Regions from separate parts of the Actinoplanes digitatis genome, predicted to be linked through region 3. Evidence: riboswitches for the same ligand, from Rfam matches in the RefSeq annotation. Region 3 holds a riboswitch; each other region holds the start of a gene.
What was found. A riboswitch is a leader RNA that binds a small molecule or an ion and turns the genes downstream of it on or off. The one in region 3 is predicted to bind cyclic di-AMP.
Positions count from the first base shown of each region.

Region 1: linked by a shared signal. The riboswitch ahead of BJ971_RS37030 (coiled-coil domain-containing protein) and the one ahead of BJ971_RS17865 (C40 family peptidase) in region 3 are both predicted to bind cyclic di-AMP.
Region 2: linked by a shared signal. The riboswitch ahead of BJ971_RS30030 (C40 family peptidase) and the one ahead of BJ971_RS17865 (C40 family peptidase) in region 3 are both predicted to bind cyclic di-AMP.

Region 1 covers NZ_JACHNH010000001.1:8,354,459-8,364,136, forward strand. The annotation lists gene BJ971_RS37000 (IPT/TIG domain-containing protein) at 34-948, opposite strand; gene BJ971_RS37005 (hypothetical protein) at 1,157-1,726, opposite strand; gene BJ971_RS37010 (glycoside hydrolase family 76 protein) at 1,857-3,290, shown strand; gene BJ971_RS37015 (TetR/AcrR family transcriptional regulator) at 3,292-3,849, opposite strand; gene BJ971_RS37020 (ABC transporter permease) at 4,056-4,952, shown strand; gene BJ971_RS37025 (ABC transporter ATP-binding protein) at 4,909-5,730, shown strand; gene BJ971_RS37030 (coiled-coil domain-containing protein) at 5,748-6,836, opposite strand; cyclic di-AMP (ydaO/yuaA leader) riboswitch at 6,840-6,989, opposite strand; cyclic di-AMP (ydaO/yuaA leader) riboswitch at 7,271-7,407, shown strand; gene BJ971_RS37035 (coiled-coil domain-containing protein) at 7,413-8,432, shown strand; gene BJ971_RS37040 (glycoside hydrolase family 65 protein) at 8,499-9,678, opposite strand, start outside.
Region 2 covers NZ_JACHNH010000001.1:6,871,666-6,881,343, reverse strand. The annotation lists gene BJ971_RS30040 (type 1 glutamine amidotransferase) at 1-507, opposite strand, end outside; gene BJ971_RS30035 (Mur ligase family protein) at 497-1,717, opposite strand; cyclic di-AMP (ydaO/yuaA leader) riboswitch at 2,172-2,357, shown strand; gene BJ971_RS30030 (C40 family peptidase) at 2,397-3,170, shown strand; gene mraZ (division/cell wall cluster transcriptional repressor MraZ) at 3,592-4,023, shown strand; gene rsmH (16S rRNA (cytosine(1402)-N(4))-methyltransferase RsmH) at 4,278-5,345, shown strand; gene ftsL (cell division protein FtsL) at 5,342-5,932, shown strand; gene BJ971_RS30010 (peptidoglycan D,D-transpeptidase FtsI family protein) at 5,936-8,335, shown strand; gene BJ971_RS30005 (UDP-N-acetylmuramoyl-L-alanyl-D-glutamate--2,6-diaminopimelate ligase) at 8,390-9,678, shown strand, end outside.
Region 3 covers NZ_JACHNH010000001.1:4,103,959-4,113,636, forward strand. The annotation lists gene cydC (thiol reductant ABC exporter subunit CydC) at 1-895, opposite strand, end outside; gene cydB (cytochrome d ubiquinol oxidase subunit II) at 892-1,872, opposite strand; gene BJ971_RS17850 (cytochrome ubiquinol oxidase subunit I) at 1,887-3,281, opposite strand; gene BJ971_RS17855 (BlaI/MecI/CopY family transcriptional regulator) at 3,358-3,726, shown strand; gene BJ971_RS17860 (M56 family metallopeptidase) at 3,723-4,640, shown strand; cyclic di-AMP (ydaO/yuaA leader) riboswitch at 4,777-4,911, shown strand; gene BJ971_RS17865 (C40 family peptidase) at 5,013-5,915, shown strand; gene BJ971_RS17870 (aminoglycoside phosphotransferase family protein) at 5,985-6,887, shown strand; gene BJ971_RS17875 (MarR family winged helix-turn-helix transcriptional regulator) at 6,862-7,281, opposite strand; gene BJ971_RS17880 (epoxide hydrolase family protein) at 7,344-8,420, shown strand; gene BJ971_RS17885 (AAA family ATPase) at 8,453-9,678, shown strand, end outside.

The DNA of each region.
Region 1 (9,678 bases), 4.3 Mb from region 3:
GGCCGGGCCGACGGGTCAGTCAGTGGTGCTGGTTCAGCTGATGTCGCTGAAGACGTAGGCGGCCGAGGGGAGCACGCCGTACGAGATCGTCGGCAGGACGGCCTTCACTGCGACACCGTTGGCCGCGGCGGCCGGGATGGTGCAGGTCCAGTCGGTGTCCTGCTTCGCGACGGAGACCGCGGTGCAGCCGGTCGCGGCGGTGGCGCCGAAGTTGAACGCCGTGGCGGTGGACAGGCCCTTGCCGGTGATGGCGATGGTGCCGCCGCCGGCGGTCGAGCCGCTGACCTTGCTCAGCTTGGTGATGACCGCGGCGTACTTGGCGTTGGTCGTGTCCGGGGTGCCCTCAACGCCGTCGCGGTACAGCTTCACGGTGGCGGCGGTGGCGGACGGGGTGCCGGCCGGAGCCGTCACCTTGACGACGGTGTCGCTGACCCACGCCACCGTGGCGGCCGTGCCGTTGACCGTCGCGGTCACCTTGTTGGCCTTGAAGAGGTCTGCGGTCGTGCCCGCACCGGTGGTGGTAACCGTGATCACGCTCTTGCCGAACGGGTTCAGCAGCGCCGAGGCCGCCGTCGCGTTCATCGGCGCCAGGAAGGTGAAGTCATCGGCGGTGCTGTCGGCGCTGGAGGCAGAGGGGTTGGTGACCTCGACCTGGGTCTTGGTGCCGGTCGAAGCCGCAACCTTGGCGACGATCGTGGTCGGCGAAGCGATCAGGAAGGACGTGACAGCGACGCTGTTGACCTTCACGCCCGTGGCGGTGTCGAAGTTCTTACCGGTGATCGTCAGGACCGTGCCGCCAGCGGTGCTGCCCTTGGAAACGCTGAGCTTGGTGACCACCGGGTCCAGCGCGCCAACGGCGGCGGACGCCGTGCCGGACAGACCGAAGATGCCGACACCAGCGGCGATGGCGGCGGCGGCGACGCCGGCCTGGTAAGCGCGAACCTTCATGAGATCTCCTCCGTGAGTTTGGGGCTTAAAGGGTTGGGCCCTCCGGCCCCGTTCCTGTGCCCGATCGCTCGGACACCAGAGTTATCGCCCGCCTTGACCCGACCTTGAGCAAAGTCCCCAACCAAAAATGAGAAATCCCCGTGTGCCGCAAAAGCAGAGACGCCGAGGGGTCGGGGACCCCTCGGCGTCTACTACGGAACCTGACTACTCAGCGCGGAAAGACCACGCCCGAACGACCGCTGTACGGATGCCGCGTGCCGTCCCGCAGATAGCCGGTGTTGGGGGCGTCCAGCCACACGATGTACGGCGTGCCCTTCTTGAGCCCGGTGATCGTGGCGGTGACCGTGCAGCTGGTCGCGGGCGGGACGCTCTGCCAGGTGTAGTCCGGCTGGTTGCCGCCCCTCAGCGGCTGCTTGACGGCGGTGACCCGGTAGTCGGACATGTACTGCCGCGGCCAGGTCACGGTCAGGCTGCCGGCGCCGGGCACCACCTCGAGCGGGATCAGCGCCTGGCCCTCCCGGACCATCCGGTTGTCCTTGGTGCACTGCGGGTCGACCGGCAGGAACGAAACGGGCGGCAGCGCGGGCGGCCGCGTTCCGGTGAACGACGGCTTCGGGCTCGGCGTGGCACTGCCCGAGGCGACGACCATCCAGGTCTGGCCGGGCGTCGGCGTCGCGGACACCGCCTGCGTGCCGGCCGAGCCCATGCCGAGCAGGCCGCACCCGCCGAGCGCGACCGGCAGTGCCAGCAACGGGAGCAGGGCCTTCTTGTACCGCATGCACCCAGTTTCGGCCCCGATCGGGCCGGGCTTAGCGGTCTGACAGATGGCGCGCAAGGCATTGACTGTTAAGAATATGTGTACTTTATTAACAGATACCCAAGTGCATCCCCGGCACGGAGGTATCCCCATGCACACGAAGTGGATCGCGGCCGCCACGGTCGCCGCCACCGCCCTGCTCCAGCTGCCGGCCGGGTCCCCGGCCCTGGCAGCCACCGTCTGCAACCGGTACTGCGACGGCCGCGACCCCGCGCTCTCCCCCGGCGACCGCGTCGCGACCAGCGCCATCCTGTACGGCCGTACGTTCAAGGTCCACGTCAACGACGCCGACGCGATGATCTGGGCGACCGTGGAGAACGGCCGGCCCGGCGACGAGGTGTGGCTGGACCGCTCCTTCGACGGCGGTCGCACCTGGCAGGGCGACAGCCGGATCGGCTTCACCGTCGTTCCCGCCGGCGCTGGCGGCTGGCGCACCGCCATGTTCAACGTCGACGACTGGGGCGCCCTCGGCGTCGGCGTGCTGCGCGCCTGCGGCAAGGCCGGCGACCGCCCCGAGCTCACCTGCACCGGCTGGGCGCGGAGCACCTGGAACGCCTGGGACCGGCGCACGGCCGCGGCGACCGCGCTGATGATGCGCTTCGACCGGGGCACCGGGCTGTTCGACACCAACGGCTGGTGGACCGGCGCCAACGCGCTCACCGCGCTGATCGACAACAGCCGGATCAGCGGCATGCACAGCTACGACTACGCGATCGCCGCGACGTACGACAAGCAGATCAACGCCGCGCGGGGGCAGTTCCGCAACGAGTACCTCGACGACACCGGCTGGTGGGGGCTGGCCTGGGTGGCCGCGTACGACCGGACCGGCGACAGCCGCTACCTGAACACCGCCCGGGCCGACGCGGACCACATGTTCGCTTACTGGGACACCCGCTGCGGCGGCGGCATCTACTGGCGCACCGACCGGACCGTGAAGAACGCCATCTCCAACAGCCTCTACATCCAGCTCAACGCGGCCCTGTCCCAGCGGATCGCCGGCGACTCCGTCTACCGCGGGCGCGCACAGGCCGGCTGGGCCTGGTTCCAGAGCACCGGGATGATCAACAGCTCGAACCTGGTGAACGACGGCGTCAACCTCGGCACCTGCCGCAACAACGGCGACGTCACCTGGACCTACAACCAGGGCGTGCTGATCAACGCGCTGGTCCAGCTCAACCGGCTGACCGGGGACGCGAACGCCCTAGCGGTCGCCCGCCGGGTCGCCGACGCGGCCACCACGAGCACCTACCTCAACAGCGGCGGCATCCTGCGCGAACCCAACGAGCCCGACCAGTGCTCCGGTGACGGCGTCTCGTTCAAGGGCGCGTTCGTCCGCGGGCTCGGCGTGCTGAACGCCGCGGTCGGCCGGCCGTACGACACCTACCTGCGGCGACAGGCCGATTCCGCGTACGCCAGGGACCGGACCGGCTTCGACGCGTACGGCAGCCACTGGGCCGGGCCGTACGTCAGCACGAACCACTCCTGCCAGCACAGCGCGCTGGATCTGCTGAACGCGGCGCCTTAGCTCAGGCGCGCAGTGCGGCCAGTACGGCGGCGCCGAGCTTCTCCAGGTAGTCGTCGTCGATGGGGGTCCGGGCGACCGCGAGCCGCCAGTACAGCGGCCCGAGCATCAGATCGACGGCCAGGTCGGGGTCGGTGCCCGCGGGCAGTTCGCCGCGGGCGACGGCCTGGCCGACTATCTTCTCGCCGACGGCCTGCTGATGGGTGCGCAGCGCACCCTGCAACGTCTCGGCGATCTTCGGGTTGCGTGCCGCCTCGGCCATCAGGTCGGGGATGATCTGCGACGCGATGCGGTGCCCGAGCGCCTTGCTGACGATGAACATCAGCAGTTGCAGATCGCCCGCGAAGCTTCCGGTATCGGGCATGGGCACGCTACGCTCCGCTACCGCGGACACTATCTCGAGTACCATTTCGAGCTTGTTGCTCCACCGGCGGTAGATTGCCGTCTTGCCGACACCCGCGCGGCGGGCAACTGCCTCGATGGAGAGCCGTCCGTAGCCGACCTCGGCCAGCTCGTTCATGACCGCATTCCGAATGGCCGCGGTGATGTCCCCGCGGAGCACCGCCGCTCCGGCGGGTGCACGTTTCGCTGTTGCCACGGTCTCACTATACGCGAGGACGCAACGGTTGCGTTCCGGCGCCCGGTCGGATAGTTTCGGGCCAGCGTCGATACGAACCCGTTCCATCGCGCACACTTGTACCTGTGTCCCCGGACGATTCAACCAGGTCCTCGGCCCCCATCGGACCGACAAGATCGGAGCGCCACCCCATGCCCCCTACGGCGGTCGCCGATTCCGACACCGGCCTCGCGCTCAAGGAGCTGGCCCGCACGCACGGCCTGAGCGCCGCCGGCAAGCTGCCCAGCCTGCGCGACTACTCGCGGCAGCTCTGGTCATACCGGCACTTCATCGCGTCGTACGCGAACGCCAAGGTCAGCTCGTCGCTGGGCCGCACCAAACTCGGCGCCTTCTGGCAGGTGCTGACGCCGCTGATCAACGCGGCCGTGTACTACGTGATCTTCGGTGTGCTCCTGAACACCCAGCGGGGCGTCGACAACTTCGTCGCGTACCTCTGCATCGGTGTCTTCGTCTTCGGTTTCACCCAGTCGGTGGTGCAGTCCGGCATCCAGTCGATCAGCTCCAACATGGGCCTGATCCGGGCACTGCACTTCCCGCGGGCCAGCCTGCCGCTCGCCATCACCATGGTCGAGATTCGCAACATGTTCGCCTCGATGGCGGTCCTCATGGTCATCGTGCTGGCCTTCGGCGAGCCGATCACCTGGGAGTGGCTGCTGATCATCCCGGCCTTCGTGCTTCAGTCGATCTTCAACGCGGGCCTGGCCATGGGTACGGCCCGGCTGGGCTCCAAGGTCGCCGACTTCAAGCAGCTGGTGCCGTTCATCATGCGGATCTGGCTGTACGGCTCGGCCGTGCTCTACCCGGTGACCCAGTTCTCCGATCACCTGAGCGGCTGGAAGCTGTACCTGGTCGAGGCCAACCCGCTGCTGATCTTCATCGAGCTGATGCGGCACGCGCTGATGGAGGACGTCACGCTGGCGGCCTCGGCCCCGGTGCTCTGGCTCCAGGCGATCGGCTGGACCGCGCTGGTCGGACTCGGCGGTTATGTCTACTTCTGGCGCGGAGAGAAGGGTTACGGCCGTGGCTGACAACTCCAGCACCGACCGGCGCGAACCGACGGTCATCGTCGACGACGCACACGTGGTCTACCGGGTGCACCAGGCCGCCACGGCCGGCACCGGCAGCCCGCTGGCGAGCTTCAAGCGGCTCGTCACCGGCACCAAGCCGGCCACGCTGCGCGAGGTGCACGCGATCAAGGGCGTCAGCTTCGTCGCGTACAAGGGCGAGGCCGTCGGCCTGATCGGCACCAACGGCTCCGGCAAGTCAACCCTGCTGCGCGCGATCGCCGGGCTGCTCCCGGTCGAGCGGGGCGCGATCTACGCGGCCGGCCAGCCGTCGCTGCTCGGCGTCAACGCGGCCCTGATGAACGACCTGCCGGGCGAGCGCAACGTCGTGCTCGGCTGCCTGGCGATGGGCATGTCACCGGCCGACGTGAAGTCCCAGGTGAAGGACATCATCGAGTTCTCCGGGATCAACGAGCGCGGCGACTTCAGCTCGCTGCCGATGCGCACCTACTCCTCCGGCATGTCGGCGCGGCTGCGGTTCTCGATCGCGGCGGCGAAGAAGCACGACGTGCTGCTCATCGACGAGGCGCTGGCCACCGGTGACGCGAAGTTCCGCCGGCGCAGCGAGCAGCGGGTCCGCGACCTGCGGGCCGAGGCCGGCACGGTCTTCCTGGTCAGCCACAGCGAGCAGTCGATCCGGGACACCTGCGAGCGCAGCATCTGGCTCGAGTCGGGGCTGATCCGGGCGGACGGCCCGACCGAGGACGTGCTGAAGGAGTACGAGGCCTACGTCAAGCGGTAGGCCCCGCACCCTGTCAGCTAGCGCATCGAGAGATGCACGTGGTTCGTGTGATCACTCGAGGGGTCGCCGTTACCCCTCGAGTACGCCTTCCAGCCGCTGCTGGGCAGCCAGATCCGCTTGAACCAGATCACGTAGAGCACGCCCAGCGCGCTGGCGTTGTTGATGAAGTAGTTCGCCAGCCGGTTGCCGTACGTCCTGCTGCTGCCCGAGGCGACGCCTCCGAAGCCGTTCTTGTCGGCGGCGAAGTCGCAGGCCCGGCCCTTCGGATGCTCACCGCTGTTCTGCGTGCGGAAGCACGCGACGAAGTGGGTGAAGCCGTCCTTCTGCGCCTCCTTCATCGCGTGCAGGGTGCGCGCCGTGATGCAGCCGGACGTGGTCGGGTCGTTGACGCTGCATGACTGGTTCGGCAGCGACCCGTCGGAGTTACGCGGCGCGGCCGCGGCCCGCAGGCTGCTGCCGCCGTCGCTGCTGCCACCGCTGCTGGAGTCGGCGCCGCTCGACGACTCCTCCTCGACGCCGTTCGCCGCGTTGGCCGCCTTGAGGGCGCCCTCCGCCTGTGCCTTGCGCTTGGCCATGATCTCGACCTGGCGCTGCTGATCGCGGATCTCGGCGTCGATCTCGGCCTTCGCCCGCTCCTGCCGGCTCCGGGAGTCCTTGAGATCACGCACCGCGCGGTCCTGCTTGACGGCGACCGTCTCGAGGATCTCCGCGCGGTCCAGCATGCTGCCGGTCGAGTCGGCGTTGAGCAGGGCGGTCATCGGCCCGAGGCGCCCGACGCGATACGACTGCTGGACTATGTCGTCCAGCGCCGCCTGCCGGGGGCCGAGCTCGGCGTCGATCTCCTTGAGCTTGGCGATCAACTGCTGCTGGCGCGTCTTGGAGCGGGCCAGGGCCTCCTTGGCCTCGACGAAGCCCTTGGACGCCGCCTCGAGCTGCTGCACCAGTGACTTGGAGCCACCCTCGCCGTCGTCGCCGGAGTCGCCGGGCGCGGCGAGCGGGCGGGGTGCGGCGGAGGCTGGGGACGGGGCGGTCAGCGCCAGCCCCGAGGTGGCGACGAGCGCGGCCAGGACGGCCGCTAATCGTCGGCGGGCAGGTTTGAGCCTCAAGTGCTTTCCTTCCGTCGGCCGCCGACCGGGTTAGCTGACGGGTTCGGGACGGAAGCGATCCCTACAGGTCCGTGCCTGCGGCTCGGACCCGATTCACCCCATTACTCGGTTGGTTCCCCGGCTCGCCATGCGGCGATTAGGCGACGGTCTCCGCGGAGACCGTGACGAACACTACCCATCGATGCTAGGAATCGACAGGTGTCGTACTTAGGGCAACAATGCCGCCACTCGGCGTAATTTCGGCGCGATAAGAATGCAGTGACTCACACCGATGGCCCGCCCGGCGTTAACCACCTGGGCCATTCCATCGAAATGTAACGGAAAGTCGTTGCGGGGTAACGCTTTTACGGCCGTCGTGGAGACTGGCAGACGGCCCGTTGTCGGGTAAGCTGGCCGCCGGTTACTGCCAAGGAAGGCACCGCCCCCAAGGTGCCGGCAGTCCACCGCCTAATCGCCGCGAGGCGAGCCGGGGAACCACACGTAGTAGTGGGGTGAATCCACTTAACAGTGGTAGGGATTGCTTCCGTCCCGAACCCGTCAGCTAACCCGGTCGGCGGCCACGCGGAAGGATTCTGAATGACGGCAAGACCCCGCCGGTGGCTGGTCCTCGCCCTGGCACCGCTCGTCGCGGTCACGATGCTGCTCGTGCCCGCCGGCCCGGCAAACGCCGACCCGGACGACAAGAAGACGTCGACCGCCGACGACGGCGAAGACGACCCGCTCCTCAACGAAGTGCTCGACTCCACCGGACGACGCTTCGTCGCGGCGAAGTCGGCGGTCGCGAAGTCGACGAAGACGCAGCTCGGCCTGGCCCTCAAGGTCAAGGACGCCGAGGCCCGCCGGGACGCCATGCTTCCCGAGGTCGGCGCCGTCGCGGCACAGCAGTACCGCACCGGCGGCATCTCCACCATGGGCTTCCTGCTGAACACGGACGGCCCGGAAGGCTTCCTCAAGAAGGCGGTCTCCCTCGAGGAGATCAGCGCCCTCAACGACGGCAAGCTGCACGCGCTGTACCAGGCGATCGACGACGTCAACACCGCCAAGGCCCGCCTCGACCAGGAGGTCAAGGCACAGCAGCAGAACCTCGCCGCGATGAAGAAGCAGAAGCAGTCGGCGGAGAAGGCCCTGGCGAAGGTCGGCGGCAACATCGTGACCGGCGGTTTCGTGCTCGTCAATTCGCCGGTGGCCGCCGCGGCTCCGCGTAACTCCGACGGCGAGTTCAGTCCCGAGTCGTGCAGCGTTAACGACCCCACGACCAGCGGCTGCATCACCCCGCGGACCTTCCACATGTACAAGGAAGTGAAGAAGGCGAACTTCAAGCGGTTCGTCGGCTGCCACCGCAACGGGGGCCCGTTCGAGCATCCGAAGGGCCGGGCCTGCGACTGGTCGCTGCAGAAGAGCGGCTTCTCGCCCTGGCACAACCAGGACACCCGGGAGTACGGCAACAACCTGATGGCGTTCCTGGTGCGCAACGCCGACAGGCTGGGCATTCTCTACGTCATCTGGAACAAGCAGATCTGGTTCCCGGCGACTGGCTGGAAGTCATACTCCGGACCGAGCGACCACACGGACCACGTGCACGTGTCGATGCTCTGATCCCCGCGCCAAAAGAAAGCCCCCGTCCTGGCGGACGGGGGCTTTCTTGTCTGCCGAGGTCGGCGGTCAGCTGCCGGTGGCCCGCCGGACCGGGGCACGACCGAACGGCTGGTTCGGCTGCGGTCCGGTCGGCGGCGCCGGCGGGATGGCCAGCACGACCGGCTTCACCTGGGTGATCGTGACCTCCTTGCCGTGGTGCAGGAGGTCCAGCCGGGCCGAGCCGCCGCCGTTGCGCAGCGAGTAGGTGACCTCGTCGGCCGTCACCTCCACCCGCAGCCGCAGACCGCGCCAGAGCAGCGAGAACTCCAGCGCGTTGATCCGGCTCGGCAGGCGCGGCGCGAACGACAGCTGCCCGCCCGAGTCCCGCATGCCGCCCAGTCCCGCCACCAGTGCGATCCAGGAGCCGGCGAGCGACGCCACGTGCACGCCGTCGCGGGCGTTCTGGTGCAGGTCGTGCAGGTCCATCAGGGCGGCCTCGCCCAGGTAGTCATGGGCCAGCTCGAGGTGACCGACCTCCGCGGCCATGACGGCCTGGATACACGCCGACAGCGACGAGTCCCGCACGGTACGCGAGTCGTAGTACGCGAAGTTGCGGGCCTTCTCCTCCGGCGTGAAGGCGTCGCCGCGCACGTACATCGCCATGACCAGGTCGGCCTGCTTGACCACCTGCTTGCGGTACAGGTCGAAGTACGGGTAGTTCAGCAGCAGCGGGTACGCCTCCGGCGGGGTGTTCTCGAAGTCCCACTCCTGAAGCCGGGTGAAGCCCTCCGACTGCTGATGCACCCCGAGCTCCCGGTCGTACGGGATGTGCACGGACGCCGCCGCGTCCCGCCACGACGCCGACTCCTCGCCGTCCACGCCCAGCCTGCGGGCGAGGTCGGGATGCCGCTTCACCGCGTCCGCCGCGGCGAACAGGTTCTGCTGCGCCATCAGGTTGGTGTAGATGTTGTCGTTGACCACGGCCGTGTACTCGTCCGGGCCGGTGACGCCGTCGATGTGGAAGCGGCCGTGCCGGTCGTGGTGGCCCAGCGAACGCCACAGCCGGGCGGTCTCGACCAGCAGCTCGAGGCCGACCTCGCGCTCGAAGTCGAAGTCACCGGTCGCCGAGACGTAGCGGCGCACGGCGTCGGCGATGTCGGCGCCGATGTGGAAGCCGGCCGTGCCGGCCGGCCAGTAGGCCGAGCACTCCTGCCCGCGGATGGTGCGCCACGGGAAGGCCGCGCCTTGCAGGCCGAGGGTCTGCGCG
Region 2 (9,678 bases), 2.8 Mb from region 3:
GGTCACCCGGGCGAGCGGCGCGACGCCGGGCCCCAGCAGGGTCCGGCCGCCGTGGTTCTCGAAGCCGGTCAGCGGGGGCAGGCCCAGCCGCGGGTCGATGTCGCCGCGAACCTCACCGACCGCGCGGGTCTCGCCCCGGTCGGAGGTGAGGTCGAGCAGGTCCAGTCCGGCGCATTTGGTGCCCTTCGCGTAGAACGAGCCGCCGAAGAGCTGGTAACCCGCGCAGACGGCCAGCACGGCCGCGCCCTGGTGCACGGCCCGGTGTAGGCCGCCGTCGGCGATCAGCCGCTGCGCCGCGAGCGCCTGCGGCCCGTCCTCGCCGCCGCCGATCAGGTAGATGTCGGCGGTGGTGGGCAGCGCCTGGTCGGAGCGGACCTCGTAGGTCTCCACCGGGATGCCGCGCAGGGCCGCCCGGCGGCGCAGGATCAGCATGTTGCCCCGGTCGCCGTACGTCGACAGCAGGTCGGGGTAGATCCAGACGATCCGCAGCGTGCTCTCAGTTGACACGGTCCAACTCCGCTCGGATGTCCTGGAACGCGGTGTAGTTCGCGATCACCTCGAGGCGGCCCGGCGGGCTCGCCCGTACCGCCTCGTCGAAGGTATGCACGTGCCGGAAGGCCACATCGTTCACTTCCAGCCGAACGGCGAGGTCGTAGGCGCGGTCGCCGGTGATCAGGACCTGCCGCCCGCGCAGGGGGGAGAAGTCGACGTCGTAGAGCCACGACGTGTCGAAGCCGTCGGGGTCGCGGGCGTTGATGGAGAGCAGCGTCGGCGCCACCTCGGCCATGTCGAAGGCCTCCAGCCAGCTTGCCGGGTTCTTCGCCAGCAGCAGCCGGATGTTGCGCCCGTCGCGGTCGACCTGCGCGTAGCGGCCGGCCACCGAGGCCACGCCGGCGAGCCGTGGTGCGGCCTCGATCGGCCGGATGCCGAACTCGGCGGCGACGGCCAGCGCGGTGGCCGCGTTGCCGAGGTTGACCTGGCCCGGCAGCTGGAGCTTGATCAGGTGCCAGTCGCCGTTCGGATCGACGACGCCGTCGTCCTCCACGGTCCACTGCGCCCGCGGGCGGCGCAGCGGGCAGCCGCTGCACCACCAGTCGCCGTCGGCGCGCTCGATGGGCGAGCCGCACTCGGGGCAGACGAACGAGTCGTCGTGCCAGCGCTGCCCGGCGCTGAACCAGACGACCTGCTGGGTGTCGATCGCGGCCCAGACGACCATCGGGTCGTCGGCGTTGGCGACCACGTGCACGTCGGGGTGGGCCGCAAGGGCCGTGCGCCACATCTGCGCCATCATCGCCACCTCCTTCGCCCGGTCGAGCTGGTCGCGGGACAGGTTCAGCAAGGCGACCACACGCGGGGTGGTCTCGTCGATCACCCGGGCGAGGTAGTGCTCGTCGACCTCGAGCACCGCGAACGGGGTTGCGCCGGCCTTGGCCAGGGCCGAGGTGTGCCCGGTCGGCATGTTGGCGCCGAACGAGTTGGTGGCGACCGGGCCGAGCACGCCGACCGCGGCCGCGGCGAACCGGGTCGTGGTCGTCTTGCCGTTGGTGCCCGACACCAGCGCGATCGCGCGGCCCGAGGCGAGGTTCCTGAGCAGGTCAGGATCGATCTTGAGGCCGATCCACCCGCCGATCACCGAGCCGTCACCGCGTCCCGCGGCGCGTGAGAGCGCCGCAGCGGTTCGCGACACCGAAGTCGCGACCTTGGCCCGTAGGGGCAATTTCCCGTCCGTCACGGCTGCGAGGGTACCGGAAACGGACACTACGTCGAGTGGCCCCGGGGTCCGTGGCCTGCGGTGGGCCGGGGTCGGCCGAACGGATGATCTCCACCCCGCCGCTCGGTGCCGCGTTTAGGCCGGTGGGGGCGTTTAGGCCGACATTCTCCCGATCTTGCGAAAGTCCATGATCCACCGAGGTGCGGCTTTTTATGTGTCGTGTTTCACCCGTTACTTTCGGCGCAGGGTAAGTGATCCACTACGTCTCGTGACGGCATTTGTCACGGCCCGGTTACAAACCGGACAGAGTCCGATGTGCCAAATACTCTGAGTGACCAACTGGGGTCCGACGGTCCCGGCGGAAATCAGGTAGCAAGGTTGGGCCGGTGAGCATTCGCTCGCCGTTCGTGTCGCGTCGGACCACGCCGAGCCCTGCCCCGGTCCGGGCGGCATGACCGTTGAGGTAGCTACACCAACAAAAGGCAGTTGGGGGCAGGGACGGGGGACCCAGATCCGGTCCACCGGCGGTCACGTCGCTTCGGCGGCGCGTACCGCCCGGACCTTGGGGTGAAGTCGCCAGCGGCGACCGGGCAACCTTCCCGCCCGAACCCGACAGCTAACCTCGCAGGCGTGCCGGAGGGAATTCTCTACCGTGCACGAACGCAGTTCGAGCCGGAACCGCCGCATGGCCGGAACCGGCACCATCGCACTGTCCCTGGGTCTCTGCCTCTGTGCCGGCCAGCTGGTCGCCACACCGGCGGCGTCCGCCGCTCCCGTCGTCGAGGCGGCGGCCGCGGCATCGGCGATCAAGCCGAAGATCTCGAACTCCGCGGCCCGCTCCATCGCGTGGGGCAAGACGGTCAAGGTGACCGCCAAGGTGATCGACCCGAAGACCGGCGACGTGGTCACCAAGGGCTCGGTCCGCCTGCAAGCCAAGCGGAACGGCAAGTGGCGCACCTGGGTGACCCGCAAGCTGTCCGCCAAGGGGACGGTGACCCTGTCCGCCGAGCCGCACATCACCGGCTACTTCCGGACGCAGTACACCGGTGCCAGCGGCATCAACTCGGTGACCAGCCCGGGCATCAAGGTCACCGTGCGCAGCAGCGGCGCGAAGATCCTCGCCGAGGCGAAGCGGCACAAGGGCGCGCTCTACAAGTTCGGCGCCGCGGGCCCCAAGCGCTTCGACTGCTCCGGCTACACCCAGTACGTCTTCCGCAAGACGACGGGCAAGAAGCTCCCGCACAAGGCGAACGCGCAGCAGAAGCACGGCAAGAAGATCAGCAAGAGCAACAAGCGGATCGGCGACCTCATCGTGGTCCGGTCCGGCTCGTACGGCACGCACGCCGGCATCTACGCGGGCGGCGGCTACATGTGGGACTCGCCGCACTCGGGCGCCCGGGTGGGCAAGCACAAGATCTGGAGCAAGAACTACGTCGTCCGGCGCCTCGTCGCCGCGTGACACTAGTAAGAACAGTGCGGCACCGGTAAGAAGCAGTAGGACAGTTCAGTGGGGCGCGACCCGGTTCGGGTCGCGCCCCACTGTCGTGCGCGGCCTCCACTTTGCTCCCCACCCGAGCGTCGAAGGGCGGCTGCCCCTTCCCGAAAGCCCGATTTCGGGGGACTTTCGTGCCCGCGTGGGCGGCATGTCGGAAAGTGGACCATGGCAAGGAGGCCTAACCCCTCCACTTCGCCGCCACCGGCTCTGACGTGCGCATTCATCTGCGAATCTGACTCGCAGGCCGCGTCATTCTGGTTGCGGGTGGAGGGAAGTGGAGTAGAGTGGAGCGCAGTGGCAGGGCCTGAGGAGCTGACTCCGAAGGGGTTGCCGGCCCAGACGACAGGCGGTCCGCGAAACCGCCCAGGGGCAGGGGGTTGGGCCGATGTTTCTCGGCACGCACACCCCGCGCCTCGACGACAAGGGACGGTTGATCCTTCCGGCGAGGTTCCGCGACGAGCTGGCGGGAGGTGTCGTGATCACCAAGGGGCAGGAGCGTTGCCTTTACGTCTTCCCGATGCCTGAGTTCCAGCGCATCGCGGGCCAGCTGCGTGAGGCACCGGTCACCAACAAGGCGGCCCGGGCCTACAGCCGGGTGTTCTTCGCCAGTGCGCACGACGAGATCCCCGACAAGCAGGGCCGGGTCACCATCCCGGCACACCTGCGGGGTTATGCGGCGCTCGACCGCGAGTTGGTCGTGATCGGCGCGAGCACCCGGGTGGAGATCTGGGACAAGCAGTCCTGGGAGCAGTACCTCTCGGCGAGCGAGGACGAGTTCGCCGACATCGAGGAGGGGGTGCTGCCCGGCGGACTGTGAGGCGTGGCACCTGTGGGCCGCCGACACGGTCCGGACGTCGCCTCGGCCGTACTGCGAGATCTCCAGCCGCTCCCGCTCCTGGCGCCTCTTCCCCGGCGCCAGGCGTGTGTCCGGTCGGGCGCGCCCGAAGGCAACGGGCACGAGCGGATGGGGATCTGGCGGTACGGACGGACGACCGGGCACGTAGGCGCCGAACGCCCCGGTAGGGGCGGCCGGTATCGGGTAAGGCCGGGTGAGCGCGGAAAGAGCGGGCAATGGGGGTCGTCATGGGGGAGCTTCGCGGCACGCACGTGCCGGTGCTGCTCGAGCGCTGCCTCGAGCTGCTCGCCCCGGCCCTCGCTCTGCCGGGCGCCGTGCACGTCGACTTCACGCTGGGCCTGGGCGGGCACGCCGAGGCCGTGCTGGAGCGGCACCCGGACGTGGTCCTCATCGGACTCGACCGGGACACCGAGGCGCTCGCGCACTCCCGGCACCGGCTGGCCCGCTTCGGCGACCGGGTGCACTTCGTGCACGCGGTCTACGACGAGCTGCCGGAGGTGCTCGCGGGGCTCGGCCGGCCGGCGTTCCACAGTGGGCTGTTCGATCTCGGCGTCTCCTCGCTGCAACTCGACGAGCCGGACCGGGGCTTCGCCTACTCGCGGGACGCGCCGCTGGACATGCGGATGGACCAGTCGCGGGGCATCACCGCGGAGGAGGTCGTCAACGGCTACGAGCCGGGCGAGCTCGTCCGCATCCTGCGGGTCTACGGCGAGGAGAAGTTCGCGCCCCGGGTCGTCTCGGCGATTGTCCGGGAGCGGGCGAAGGCGCGCATCGTCTCCTCGGCGCACCTGGCGGAGCTGGTCAAGGACGCCATCCCGGCCGCCGGGCGGCGTACGGGTGGGAATCCCGCGAAAAGAACGTTTCAGGCGTTACGCATCGAGGTAAATGCGGAGCTCGCGGCGGTGGAGGCCGCCGTGCCGGCCGCGCTGGACCTGCTGGCCCCGAAGGGGCGGCTTGTCGTGATGTCGTACCAATCGCTGGAGGACCGGATCGTCAAGCGCGCCTTCGCCGAGAGGGCACGCAGCACGGGGCCGATCGAGCTGCCGGTCGAACTGCCCGGCACGGGTCCTTCGGTGCGGCTGCTGACCCGCGGGTCGGAGCCGCCGAGCGAGCAGGAAGTGGCGGAGAACCCGCGGGCGGCCTCGGTGAAGCTGCGCGCGGTGGAACGGATCGACAAGCACGACCAGGCATCGGGTGCCGCCCGCGAACGGCCCCGGATGTCTGCGCACGGGGGACAAGGGCGGAAACGCCCGGGGGCACGCCAGGAGGGGGAGGGGCATTGAGCGAGCGCAGGACTGCGCCGCGGTCGGGGGGCCGGACCGCGGAGCAGATTGGCAAGGACCGGCGCAAGCCGGCCGCCGCGACGACGGGCACCACCAAGGGCGGTGGCGGCCGGGGGGCGCGTCAGCACCCGACGGTCGGCGCCACACAGGGCAGCGCCGCGCTGAAGCTGGCGGCCGAGCAGCAGAGCGGCAACGTCGAGGCGCCCCGGCTGCGGGTCGCGCCGCCGGCGCCGATCAACGCGCCCCGGGCGCCGTTCATCGCGCTCGTGGTCGCGGTCGTCGTGGCCGGTGTGATCGGCATCCTGCTGATCAACACCAAGACCGCGGAGAACTCGTTCCGCATCGACACGCTGCAGAAGCAGCAGAAGAAGCTGGACACCCGGCAGCAGGAGCTGGAGAACGAGATCGCCGCCAACAACAGCCCGGGCAGCCTTGACGCGGCCGCCCGCCGGCTGGGGCTGGTCAAGGCCGAGAATCCGGCGTACATCCGGCTGCCGGACGGCGTGATCGTCGGCGTGCCGAAGCCGGCCACCGGCGACGTGGCCGTCACGGCGCAGGATCCCGCCACCTCGGCGACCGGACGGTAGAGCATGTCGCCGCGCGCCGACGAGACGCCGCGCCGGGGCCGGGAGCCCCGGCGCGGCGCTTCGCGTGACCTGCCGCAGGCCGACGATTCCGGGCGCGAGGACGACCGGACCCGCGGCTTCGGCGGCATCGGCGACGCGCGCGCGTACACGCCGCGGGGCCGGACCGTGCGCGAGGGCGACCAGCGCACCCGGTCGCCGCGCGCCGCCCGGGACACCGACCCGTTCCGCCCGGCGTTGCAGGTCCTCGACGGCGGCCGGCCCGCCCGGACCCGCCGCCGCGAGCCGGAGGAGGCGCCGCCGCCACCGCAGCGCCGCGGCCGCGAGGAGCGCGACGCCCGCGAACCCAAGGGCCGCACCGCGCGCGGTACGACCCGCGCGGTGCCGGCCGAGGACGACGAGTGGGACGACACCCCGCGCCGTCCGGGCCGGACCACGGCGGGCGCCGCACGCACCCGCTCGACGGCGAACCCGCGCAGGGGCGCCGCCGCCCGTACCGAGCCGGGTGCGCGTACCGGCCGGGAGCGTAAGGTCGCCGCGCCGCCCGGGCCGCGGCGCGGCACCGCCGGGCGCGCCGCGAAGGCCGCGCCGCCCGCCCGGCCCGCCTCGCGGCGGCCCGCGCCACCGGTGCCGGCCGAGCCGCCCAAGCTGGCCAACAGCACCCGGCGGCTGCGGCTCGGCACCGTGCTGGCGCTCGCGCTGTTCGCGACGATCGGGGTACGGCTGGTCGTGCTCCAGGTCGTCGAGACGCCCGCGTCCGCGCAGAGCCTGATGGAGCAGCGGCAGAACCGGCTCACCGACGTGACGCTGCCCGCGCCGCGCGGCAGCATCCTGGACAGCTCGGGCGCGGTGCTCGCGCACAGCGTCGAGGCCCGCTACATCTACGCCGACCCCGAGCTGGTCACGAACGCGCCAACCACGGCGGCGAAGCTGTCCCCGCTGCTCGGCGTCCCGTCGTCGCGGCTGGTCGCGCTGATGGCGAAGAAGAAGCGCCCCGGCGGCGGCGCGTCCCGCTTCGAGTACCTCGCCCGCGGCGTCGACATCGCGGTGGCGGACCGGATCACCGGCATGAAGCTGCCCGGCATCGGCTCCGACCGCGACGAGCGCCGCGACGTGCCCGGCGCCGACCTGGCGGCGAACCTGATCGGCTTCACCGGCGAGGACCACTTCGGCCTGGAGGGCATCGAGGCCCGCTACGACGACCTGCTGCGCGGCACCGACGGCAAGCGGGTCTTCGAGCGCGGCAACCCCGACGTCAACAAGGGCATGCTGGCCAAGGAGATCCCGGGCGGCTACAGCTCGTACCGGCCGGCCGCGCCCGGTTCGTCGATCCAGCTGACCATCGAGCGCGACCTCCAGTTCGAGGTGCAGCGCATCCTGAGCCGGCAGATGGAGCGGGTGAACGCCACCATCGGCGCCGCGGTCGTCATCGACGTGCGCAACGGCGAGGTGCTGGCGCAGGCCAGCTACCCGCCGTACAACGCGGCGAAGCCCTTCGACTTCAAGCCGACCGAGCGCGAGGACGTCGCGAGCAGCGTCATCGCCGACCCGGGCTCGACGCACAAGGCCTTCACCATCGGCGCCGCCCTCCAGGAGGGCGTCATCACGCCCGACTCCACCGTCACGGTGGGCCCGGGGCTGATACTGGGCGGCAAGCCGTTCGCGGACACGCACCGGTTCGAGGCCGGCACCAAGCTGACCATCCCCGGCGTGCTCGCCTACTCGTCGAACATCGGCACCATCCGCATCGCCCAGAAGCTGGGCAAGGAGAAGCTGTACGAGTACCAGCGCCGGTTCGGCCTCGGCGAGGCCACGAACGAGGGTATGCCGGGCGAGGCTGGCGGCCGGTTGCTGACCCCGGACGAGTGGAGTGGCTCGGCGTGGGGCTCGGTGCCGATCGGCATGAGCGTCGACGCCACGCTGATCCAGATGGCGGCCGGCTACGCGGCGATCGCGAACAACGGCACCTACATCCAGCCGCGGCTCATCAAGGCCACCATCTCGGGCAAGGACGGCTCGGTCACCCCGGCGCCCCCGCCGGTGACCCGTGAGGTGCTCAGCCCCGAGGTGGCGAGCCAGCTGCGCACGATGATGGAGTCCGTCGTCGATGCCAAGGGCGGCACCGGCGGCCGGGCCGCGGTCGCGGGCTACCGGGTCTCCGGCAAGACCGGAACCGGAAAGATGCTGGTCGAGGGGCAGTACACCAAGCACAACGCGGGCTCGTTCATCGGCATGGCGCCGGCCGACAACCCGCGCTTCGTGATCGGCGTGTTCGCCGACGTGCCCGACGGCACCGGCGGCGACGTGGCCGCGCCGGCCTTCAGCGAGATGATGGCCTCCGCGCTGCGGCACCACCTGGTCCCGCCGTCGGGTACCGATCCGCCGACCTTCAAGCTCAAGCAGTAGCCGCACCGATGGCGTTCGCAGTCGGATCCCAGGCACCGGGTAGGGTCTGACGCCGTGTCCGGCATTCCCCGTCCCCAGACCGTCCGTCCCCGCGGACTGGCCGACCTCGCAGCCCTGATCGGTGCTCGGCTGACCGGCGGGGACGTCGAGGTCACCGGCGTGACCCACGCCAGCAATGAGGTCCGCCCCGGCGATCTCTACGCCGCGCTGCCGGGCGCCCGGCGCCACGGCGCCGAGTTCGTCGCGGCCGCCGCCGAGGCGGGCGCGGTCGCCGTGCTGACCGACCCCGCCGGCCGCGACGCCGCCGTCGCCGCCGGGCTGCCGGTGCTCGTCGCCGACGACCCCCGCGAGGTGCTCGGCGTGGCCGCCTCGCGGATCTACGGCGACCCCACGGAGCGGCTCACCGTCATCGGCCTCACCGGTACGGCGGGCAAGACCTCGACGGCGTACCTGGTCGAGTCGGGGCTGCGGGCCGCCGGGCTGACCACCGGCCTGATCGGCACGGTCGAGACCCGCCTCGGCGACCTGGTCGTGCGGAGCGTGCGGACCACGCCCGAGGCCACCGACCTGCACGCGATCCTGGCCGCCGCGCTCGAGCGCGGTGTCACCGCGGTCGTGATGGAGGTGTCCAGCCACGCGCTGGCAATGGGCCGCGTCGGCGGTGTCCGCTTCGCCGTCGGCGGCTACACCAACTTCGGCCTCGACCACCTCGACTTCCACGCCGACGCCGAGGACTACTTCGCGGCCAAGGCGAAGCTCTTCGACGGCCGCTGCCGCGCCGAGGTGCTCAACGCCGACGAGCCGGCGCTCGCGCCGCTGCGCCGGCCCGCCACCCTCACCTACTCCGCGGCCGGCGACCGGTCCGCGACCTGGTCGGCGAGCGACATCGCCGGCGACGCCTTCGGACAGACCTTCACCGCGCACGGCCCCGGCGGCGCCGTGCGTGCGGGCGTGGCGCTGCCCGGCCGGCACAACGTCGCCAACGCGCTGCTCGCCCTCGCCTCGCTGACGGCCGCCGGCATCGACCCGCAGGTCGCCGCCGACGGCATCGCCGCCTGCAAGGGCGTGCCGGGCCGGCTCGAGCGGGTCGACTCGCCGGGCGAGGTGTTCGGCGTCGTCGACTACGCGCACAAGCCGGACGCGATCGTCGCCGCCCTCGCCGCGCTGCGCGAGCTGGCCACGGCCCGCCATGGCCGCCTGATCTGCGTCATCGGCGCGGGCGGCGACCGCGACACGGGCAAGCGCCCGCTGATGGGTGCGGCCGCGGCCCGCGGCAGCGACCTGGTCATCGTCACCGACGACAACCCGCGCACCGAGGACCCGGCCGGGATCCGCGCGGCGGT
Region 3 (9,678 bases):
TCACCGCCGAGGCGTCGGCGCTGGCGTGGTAGCGCGCCGCCATCTCGCGCAGCGGCCGGTAGACCTCCGGCGCCAGCAGGATCACCAGCAGCGCCGGGCCGAGCGGCATCGACCCCGCGGCCACCCGCAGGCCGGCCTCGACCGCTATCAGGCCGACCGACAGCGTCGCCACCAGGTCCAGCGCGGTCGAGGACAGGAACGCCACCCGCAGGACCCGTACCGTCGCGCGGCGGTGCCGGCCGGTCATCTCGCGGACCACCGCGGTCTGGCGCTCGGCGCGCCCGAAGACCCGCAGGGTCGGCAGCCCGTGTACGACGTCGAGGAAGTGCCCTGCCAGCCGGGCGTCGGACTCCCAGGCCGCCTGCGCCTTGCGCTGGGTGGCCCAGCCGATCAGCGCGCCCAGCACCGGGATCAGCGGGAGCGTCACCAGCGCGACCAGCGCCGACGCCGGGTCCGCGACGGCCATCGCCACGATGACCAGCGGCGGCAGCGCCACGCCCAGCACGAGCGCCGGCAGGTAGCCGGAGAACCACGGCCGCAGCGAGTCCAGGCCGCCGGAGAGCACCGCGGAGAGCCGTCCGGCGCCGTAGCCGGCCACCCAGGCGGGGCCCCGGCGCAGGGCGGCGGCGAGGGCCGAGCGCCGCAGCTCGTCGGTCACCGCGGCGGCGGTGCGCCGCGCGACGACCTGCTCGGCCCAGGTCAGCGCCGCCCGCAGCGCGAACGCACCGGCGAGCAGCGCGAGCGCGTCGCGGCCGGTGACGATGCGGGCCAGGGCGACGGCGACGGCGAGCGTCGCCGCCGCCTGCCCGGCGCCGAGCAGGGCCAGGACCCCGATTCCGGTACGGCCGGAGCGCGCGTGCCGCAGCAGCCGCGGGTCGATCGGCCCCCGGCTCAAGACGGCACCCGCTCGCTGGCGACCCGGCGCCGGAACACCCAGTACGAGTACGCCTGGTAGACCAGCACGCCCGGTAGCACGATCACGCCGGCGACGCTGAGCAGCCGCAGGGCCGAGTCGGTCGCCGCGGCGCCGGTCATGGTCAGCGACCACGCCGGATCGAGCGTGCTGCGCAGCACCACGTCGCCGTGCGCGGTGAACACGGCGACCACCGCGCCCGCGATGCCCAGGGCGGCGCCGCCGAAGGCCGGGACCTCCGCGCCGCTGCGGGCGAGCATCGCGAGGCCCGCGCAGAGCACCGCCGCCGCGAGGGCCGGCCGCGACCCGGTGCCGAGGCCGGCCGCGCCGAGGGCCAGCGCCCCGCCGGTGGACAGGGCGACGCTCAGGCGCCGCGCGCGCTCGCGTACCGGGCCGGTGGTGCGCAGGGCGAGGAACATCGCGCCGATCAGCAGCGTCGCGAACAGGGCCGCAGCGGCACCGGCGAGCGCGGGAACGCTGAGCAGCGGCGCGGTGCTGCGGTGCAGGCCGGCGCCGGTGACCTGGCCGTCGGCGCCGAGCGCGAGTCCGTGGGTGAGTACGCCGAGCACCGCGCCCCAGAGCAGCACGATCCCGGCCGAGCTGGCGGCGAGGGCCGCGTCGCAGCGCCGCCGCCAGCGTTCGCCGTCGCCCTTGCCGCGGAACTCCAGCGCGACGCCGCGGACCGCGAGCAGCAGCAGCAGCGCGACCATCGGCAGGTACAGGCCGGAGAGCAGGGCCGCGTACCAGTCGGGGAAGGCCGCGAACGTCACGCCGATCGCGGCGACCAGCCAGACCTCGTTGCCGTCCCAGAACGGGCCGACGGTGCGGACGATCGCGCCGCGCTCGTGGTCGTCGCGGCCGGCGACCGGGCCGAGCATGCCGACGCCGAAGTCGAAGCCCTCGAGGACGAAGAACAGCACCCAGCAGAGGACCACCAGGCCGAACCAGACAGTCACCATCGTTTCGTCGCTCCTCAGTAGACCGGTGCTTCGGCGAGCGCGGCGCCGGCCGGTGCCGGGTCCGGTGCCGGGGTGAGTGGCCGCCGGGTGAGCTGCCGGACCAGGCGCAGCCAGACGACGGCGAGCGCGCCGTACACGGCGGTGAATCCGATCAGGGAGGCCAGGACCTCGGCGGCGGTCAGGCCGGGGGAGATGCCGTCGGCGACCCGGGAGATCCCGAACGCGAGCCACGGCTGGCGGGCGGTCTCGGTGAAGAGCCAGCCGAAGGTGTTGGCGGCGGTCGGCAGCAGCGGGATCAGCGGCAGGAGGCGCAGGAGCAGCCGGCCCGCCCGGCCGCGGCCGGGGGTGCGGCCGCCGCGGGTCGACCACAGGTAGAGCGCGGCGGCCGCCATGGCCAGCATGCCGACGCCGATCATGAGCCGGAAGGTCCAGAACGCGACGGGGATCATCGGCACGTAGCTGCCCGGCCCGAACTGGGCGGCGTACTGGGCCTGCAGGTCGTCGATGCCCTGTACCTCGGCGCCGGGGCCGCCCTTGGCCAGGATCGAGAGCAGCCAGGGCACCTCGATGCTGAAGAACGGCTTGCCGCCGCTGATGTCGCCGACCGCGAAGATCGAGAACGGCGCGCCGGTCGTGGTCTCGTACAGCGACTCGGCGGCGGCCATCTTCATCGGCTGCACCTCGGTGATCACCTTGCCGAGGTGGTCGCCGGTCAGGGCGGTCAGCGCGCCGCCCGCGACGGTCATCCAGGCGCCGAGGCGGGCGAGGGGGTGGAACCCGGCGTCGGACGCCGTGCGCCGCACGGCGACGGCCAGCAGCAGCGACCCGCCCACCATGATCGCCCCGGCGAGGGTGTGCGGGAACGCGGCCAGGTTGACCTTGTTGAGCAGCAGGGCGCCGAAGTCGTCGAGGCGGGCCCGCCCGGTGACCGGGTCCAGCGAGTAGGCGACCGGGTTCTGCATGAACGAGTTCGCGGCCAGGATGATGAACGCGGACAGCACCGTGCCGACGGCGACGACCACGATCGTCGCGGCGTGCAGCCGCCGCGGCAGCCGGTCCCAGCCGAAGTACCACAGGGCCAGGAACGTGGCCTCGAGGAAGAACGCGAGCATGCCCTCGACGGCGAGCGTCGGGCCGAACACGTCGCCGTAGAAGCGGGCGAAGTTGCTCCACGCCATGCCGAACTGGAACTCCTGCACGAGCCCGGTGACGACGCCGACGGCGAACGTGACGATGAGCAGCCCGCCGACGAACTTGGTGAGCCGCAGGTAGTTCTCCCGGCCGGTGCGCAGCCAGGCGATCTCCAGGCCGGCGGCGGCGCAGGCGAGGCTGATCGACAGCGGCACGAAGAAGTAGTGGTAGATCGTCACCACCGCGAACTGGAGCCGGGTCAGGTCGAGCACATCCATGGGTGATCCCCCTCTACGACGATGCGTAGTAGATACTACGGGTCGTAGTACGACGCTGTGCAGTAGAGTGGGCCGCATGGCACTGGGGGACCTGGAGCGCGAGGTCATGGCGCAGTTGTGGGACGCGTGCGCGCCGCTGACCGTGCGACAGGTGCACGACGGGCTGAGCCGCGACCGCGACCTGGCGTACACGACGGTGATGACCGTGCTGGACCGGCTCGCCAAGAAGGGCGTCGTGCTCCAGCAGCGCGCCGACCGCGCCTACCGCTACGCGCCCGCGCAGAGCCGCGAGGAGATGACGGCCGCCCTGATGCTCGACGCGCTCAGCGCCGCGCCCGACGGCGTCCGCGACGCGGCGCTCGCGCACTTCGTCGGCCGGATCGACCCGTCCGCGCTCACCGCCGCGATCGAGGCGGCGCGGAGGGACCCGGGCGCCGCCCGGTGACCGCGCTGCTGCTCGGCGCGCTCGGGCTGACCCTGTCCCTCGCCGTTCCGGGGATCCTCGCGACGGCACGCTGGCCCGACCGGGCGCCGGCCGCCGCGGTGCTGCTCTGGCAGAGCGTCACCCTCGCCGGGGTGCTCTGCGCGCTCGGCGTGGTGCTGGCCGGCCCGCAGGAGCTGGTCAGCGAGCTGGGCTCGGGGCGGATGGTGGGCGCGGCCGCGCTGATCGGCGCCCTCGCCGTCGCCGCGCTGATCATCCTGCGGCTGCTGGTCTCGCTGTTCCGGGTCGCCACCCGGGCGCGGGCCCGCCGGGCCCGGCACCGGATGCTCGTCGACCTGCTCGACACCGCCGAGCGGCACGGCGAGCTGCCGGCCGAGGTGCCCGACGGGCTGCGGGTGCTGCACGGGCCCTTGCCGGTCGCGTACTGCCTGCCGGGGCGCTCGTCGCGGGTGGTGCTCAGCAGTGGCGCGCTGCGGGTCCTGGACGCCGCGCAGGTGGGCGTCGTCATCGCGCACGAGCAGGCACACCTGCGGCACCGCCACGACGTGGTGATGGAGTCGTTCACCGCGTTCTACCGGGCAGTGCCGCGCCCGCTGCGCAGCCGCGCGCCGCTCGAGGCCGTACACCTGCTGTTGGAGATGGTCGCGGACGACGCGGCCCGGCGGCGCGGCGGCGCGGCCGCGCTGCGCACGGCCCTCGCGCTGCTCGGCGACGCGGTCAGCCCGGACGCGCCGGCCGGGGCCGGCGGGGCCGAGGCGGAGCGCCGGCGCCGGATGGACCGGCTGGCCGGCGCCGACCCGCGGTCGGCCGGCCTGACCGTCGCGGCGGCCGGCGCGGCGGCCGGGTTGCTGGTGTTACCGACAGTGATCGTGGTGCTGCCCTGGCTGGACCGGGCCTTCTCCGCGTGGCCCCTTTAAGTCTCCATTAATTACTGAGGGTCACTGGGTGTTATGCGGTGTGTGCCCTGGTAATGCCGGGTTCTCTTACCCATTGATCGGGAGTACGGTGGTGCCGGCTCGGCAGTCCCCCCTCGTCCGAACCCCCGGGCGAACTGACGGGCCACCGCCTAATCGTGTTTCACGAGCCGGGGACCCAGGAAACCGGGGTCAAGCCACAGCTCCATCGTGGCCGGGCGTGCTTCCCGCCCGAACCCGTCAGCTAACCCGGTCGGCGGATGAGGGAAGAAAGGACACTGCACCTACGTGAAACGGATTGAGGCGCGCCACGCCGCAATTCTGCGCAGCGTCGCGTGCGCCGTCGCCGCGGTCGGGATTCTTCTCGCGCCCGGGGTGGCACACGCGGTGCCGTCACCGTCGAGCATCGAAAAGCAGATCGACGAGCAGTGGAACAAGCTGGAACCGGTCATCGAGCAGTACAACAACGTGCACAATCAGCTGCTCAAGAACCGGGCACAGCTCAAGAAGATCGACAAGCGGCTCGCTCCGCTGGAGCTGCAAGTCAATCTCGCCATGTCGCAGGTGGGCGCCATGGCGGGGCAGGCCTACATGCAGGGTTCGCCCAACGCATTGAAGGCCATGATCGTCAGTGGCTCGCCGACCGGCCTGACCGAGAAGCTCACGTTCCTCGACCAGCTCGGCCGGCACCAGCGCGAGTCGGTCGCGGACGTGTCGAAGCTGCGTGACAAGCTCTCGGCCGACAGGCGTGATCTGGACACCCTGACCAATGCTGTCGCGGCGCGCGACAAGCTGCTGGGACAGCAGAAGAAGGAAATCCAGAAGAAGGTCGACGAGCTGCAGAAGCTGCGGATCAAGGCCTACGGCGCGAACGGCGGCGACGACGGTCAGTTCAAGACGGGACCCTGTCCGGTCGACTACGCCAACGACAAGGGCGGCCGGGCGGCGCAGAGGGCGTGCGACCTCATCGGCAAGCCTTACGTCTTCGGCGCCGAGGGCCCGAGCGGTTACGACTGCTCCGGCCTGACCAAGGTGGCGTGGGCGGCCGTCGGGGTGCACCTGGAGCACTACACAGGTGACCAGATCAGGGAGGGCAGATCGGTCAGCCGCAGTGATCTGCAGCCGGGCGACCTGGTCTTCTACGGCAGTCCCGTGCACCACGTGGGCATCTATGTTGGCGGCAACACCATGGTTCACGCGCCACACACCGGTGACCACGTACGCATGGCCTCGATCGACCGCGGCGGTGCCATCACCGGCATCCGACGGCCGGCCTGACCTGGGCAGCGCAGCACACGGAGAAAGCCGCCACACCCGTGGCGGCTTTTTCTGTACCACAATGATCCGATGTTTCCGGAGGGCTTCACCCGCAACGTCGCCACGGCCTGGGGCGACGCCGGCCGCGACTGGCTGGCCGGCCTGCCGGCGCTCATCGACGCCGTGGCCCGGGACTGGCGGCTGACCGTCGGCGCGCCGTACCCGCTGAGCTTCAACTGGGTGGCGCCCGTGCGCACCGCCGACGGCTCGCCGGCGGTGCTCAAGCTCGGCGTGCCGACGGCGCCCGACCTGGCGTCGGAGGCCGGTGCGCTGTCGTTCTTCGCCGGCGCGGGCGCGGCCGCGCTGCTGAACCACGACCGGGACCGCGGCGCGCTGCTGCTGGAGCGGGTGGAGCCCGGGCGCACGCTGCGCACCCTGGTCCGCGAACACGACGAGCAGGCCACGGCCGTGCTCGTCGCCATGATGCGGCGCCTGCACCGGCCCGCGCCGCCCGGGCTGCCGTGCCGGGAACTCGCCACCTACGGGGACGAGTTCGCCGCGTACCTGCGGCGTTTCCCGGGCGACGGCCCCATTCCGCGTCGCCTCGTCGAGCGGGCCGCCGGGCTCTTCGGCGAGCTGTGCGCCTCCGCGCCGCGCCGCGTCGTCCTGCACGGCGACCTGCACCACGAGAACGTGCTGGCCGGGACCCGGGAGCCGTGGCTGGCCATCGACCCGCACGGCGTGCTCGGCGATCCCGGCTACGAGATCGGCGCGGTGCTCTACAACCCGTTCGACGGCGACGAGCCCGTGCTCGACCTGCTCCCGGCGCGCGTCGAGCAGTTCGCGGACGGCCTCGCCATGCCGGTCGAGCGGGTGGTCGCCTGGGGTTTCGTGCAGGCCGTGCTCTCGGAGGTCTGGTCCGCCGGTGACGCGGCCGCGTCGCCCGGCCAGGCACGCGACGTGGCGCTCAGCCTTCAGCCGCGGCTGAGCTGACCAGGCGCAGCAGCCGCACGAACTCCCCGCGCTCGGCGGCCGACAGCGGCGCGAGCAGCTCGTCCTGGATCTCCGCGGCCCGCCGCGCCAGGGCCGCCGCGCGCCGGCGTCCCGCCGCGGTCACCGTGACGGTGTTGCGGCGCCGGTCGGCCGGGTCCGGCCGGCGCTCGACATAGCCGCCGTCGGACAGCTCGTTGAGCGCCGCGACCATGTCGCTGAAGTGGATGTCCGTGCGCCGTCCCAGGTCCGCCTGGCTGGCCGGCCCGTCGTCGATGAGCGTCGTGAGCAGCCGGTAGTGGTAGCCGCGCGCGCCGATCTCGGCGAAACGCTCGGTGACGAGGCGGTGTGCCAGCGCCGCGGTCCGGGTCAGCAGCCGGCTCGGGAGGTCGTCCATGTGTGCAGGCTAACATTTGCCATCCTAACGTTAGTCGGCCTAACGTTAGTCGCATGAACGATATTCAGCCCTTCCGGGTAGCCGTACCGCAGTCCGACCTCGACGACCTCGCCGACCGCCTCGCCCGCACCCGCTGGCCCGACGAGCTGCCCGGCGCGGGCTGGGACTACGGCATCCCGCTGTCCCGGGTCCGCGACCTGGCCGAGCACTGGCGCACCGGCTACGACTGGCGCGGGCACGAGGCGGCGCTCAACGCGTACCCGCAGTTCGTCAGCCGGATCGACGGGCAGCGGGTGCACTTCCTGCACGTGCGGTCCGCGAACCCGGACGCGCTGCCGCTCCTGCTCGTGCACGGCTGGCCCGGCTCGGTGCTGGACTTCCTCGACATGATCGAGCCGCTGACCGGCCACTTCCACCTGGTGATCCCGTCGATCCCGGGCTTCGGGTTCTCCGGCCCGACCGCGGAGCGCGGCTGGGACCAGCACCGGATCGCCCGGGCGTTCGCCGAGCTGATGACCCGGCTCGGCTACCCGCGGTTCGGCGCGCAGGGCGGCGACTGGGGCTCCGGCATCGCCCGGGCGCTGGGCACGGTCGCGCCCGAGCGGGTGGTCGGCGTCCACGTCAACTACCTGCCGCTGACCGGGCCGACCGCCGGGCTGTCCGAGTCCGACACCGAGCGCGCCGAGCGGACCGCGGCCTTCGCCGCGAACCGGCCCGGCTACCAGGTCCTGCAGGCGACCCGCCCGCAGACGATCTCGTACGCCCTCACCGACTCGCCCGTCGGCCAGCTCGCCTGGGTCGCCGAGAAGTTCACCGAGTGGGCCGACCCGGCGTCGAAGATCAGCGACGACGTCCTGCTCACCGACGTGTCGATCTACTGGCTGACCCGCACGGCCGGCTCGTCGGCCCGGCTGGGCAAGGAGAGCGGCTACGGCGTGCCCTGCCCGGTGCCGATGGGCGTCGCCGTGCTGCCGCACGACATCCTGCTGTCGGTGCGCCCGCTGGCCGAGCGCACCTACGACATCCGCCACTGGACCGAGCTGCCGCGCGGCGGGCACTTCGCCGCCCTGGAGGTGCCCGAGGAGCTCGCCGCCGACGTGATCGCGTTCTTCGCCACCCTCGGGACCTGGGCCGCCTGACCGCTCGCGGCCGCCGGGCATAATCGCCTCTCATGAGCGACAGCCTGATCGACAGTCTGCTCGCGGCGGTCGCCGCGCGGCCGGACGACCTGCCGCTGCGGCGGCACCTGGCCGAGCTGCTGCTGGCCGCCGGGCGGCCCGGCGAGGCGGTCGGGCACGCCGCGCAGGTCCTGGCCCGCGACCCCGGCGACGACGCGGCCCGCCGGCTGATGGCCGCCGCGCTCGGCGGCGAGCCGCCGGCCCCGGCGGCACCGGTCTCACCCGCGGCGCCGCCGGCGCGGCCGGGCGTCGACTGGGCCGCCATGGAGGACCAGTTCCAGGGTGTCGTGCCGCCGCGCTTCGTGCCCGCCGGCGACGAGCCCGAGCCGGTCCGGGGCCCGGACGACCGGGCGCACGACGTCGAGCGGGCCACCGTCACCCTCGCCGACGTCGGCGGCATGGACGAGGTGAAGAAGCGGCTCGAGCTCGCGTTCCTCGGTCCGCTGCGCAACCCGGAGCTGCGCACCCTGTTCGGCAAGAGCCTGCGCGGCGGGCTGCTGCTCTACGGCCCGCCCGGCTGCGGCAAGACCTTCCTCGCCCGGGCGGTCGCCGGGGAGATGGGCGCCGGCTTCATCTCGCTCTCGATCGTCGACGTGCTCAACATGTGGGTCGGCAGCTCCGAGCGCAACCTGCACGACCTGTTCGCGGCCGCCCGAACCCACGCCCCGTGCGTGCTGCTCCTCGACGAGATCGACGCGCTCGGGCACAAGCGCAACCAGCTCGGCTCCTCGGCCATGCGCACCCTGGTCAACCAGCTGCTCGCCGAGCTGGACGGCGTCGACGGCAACAACGACGGCGTCTTCGTGCTGGCCGCGACGAACGCGCCCTGGGACGTGGACGCCGCCCTGCGCCGCCCCGGCCGCCTCGACCGGACCGTGCTGGTCCTGCCGCCCGACGCGGCCGCCCGCGCCGCCATCCTCGAATACCACCTGCGCGACCGGCCCATCGCCGACATCGACCTGAGCGCCCTCGCGGCCGGCACCGAGCACTTCTCCGGCGCCGACCTGGCACACGTGTGCGAGACCGCGGCCGAGTTCGCGATGCGCGACGCGATCACCACCGGCCAGGTCCGGATGATCTCCCAGCAGGACATGACCGCCGCCATCGGCGAGGTGCGCCCGTCCACCGGCGCGTGGTTCGCCTCCGCCCGCAACGTCGCCATGTTCGGCAACGAGAGCGGCGAGTACGACGACCTGGCCGCGTACCTGAAGAAGCGCAA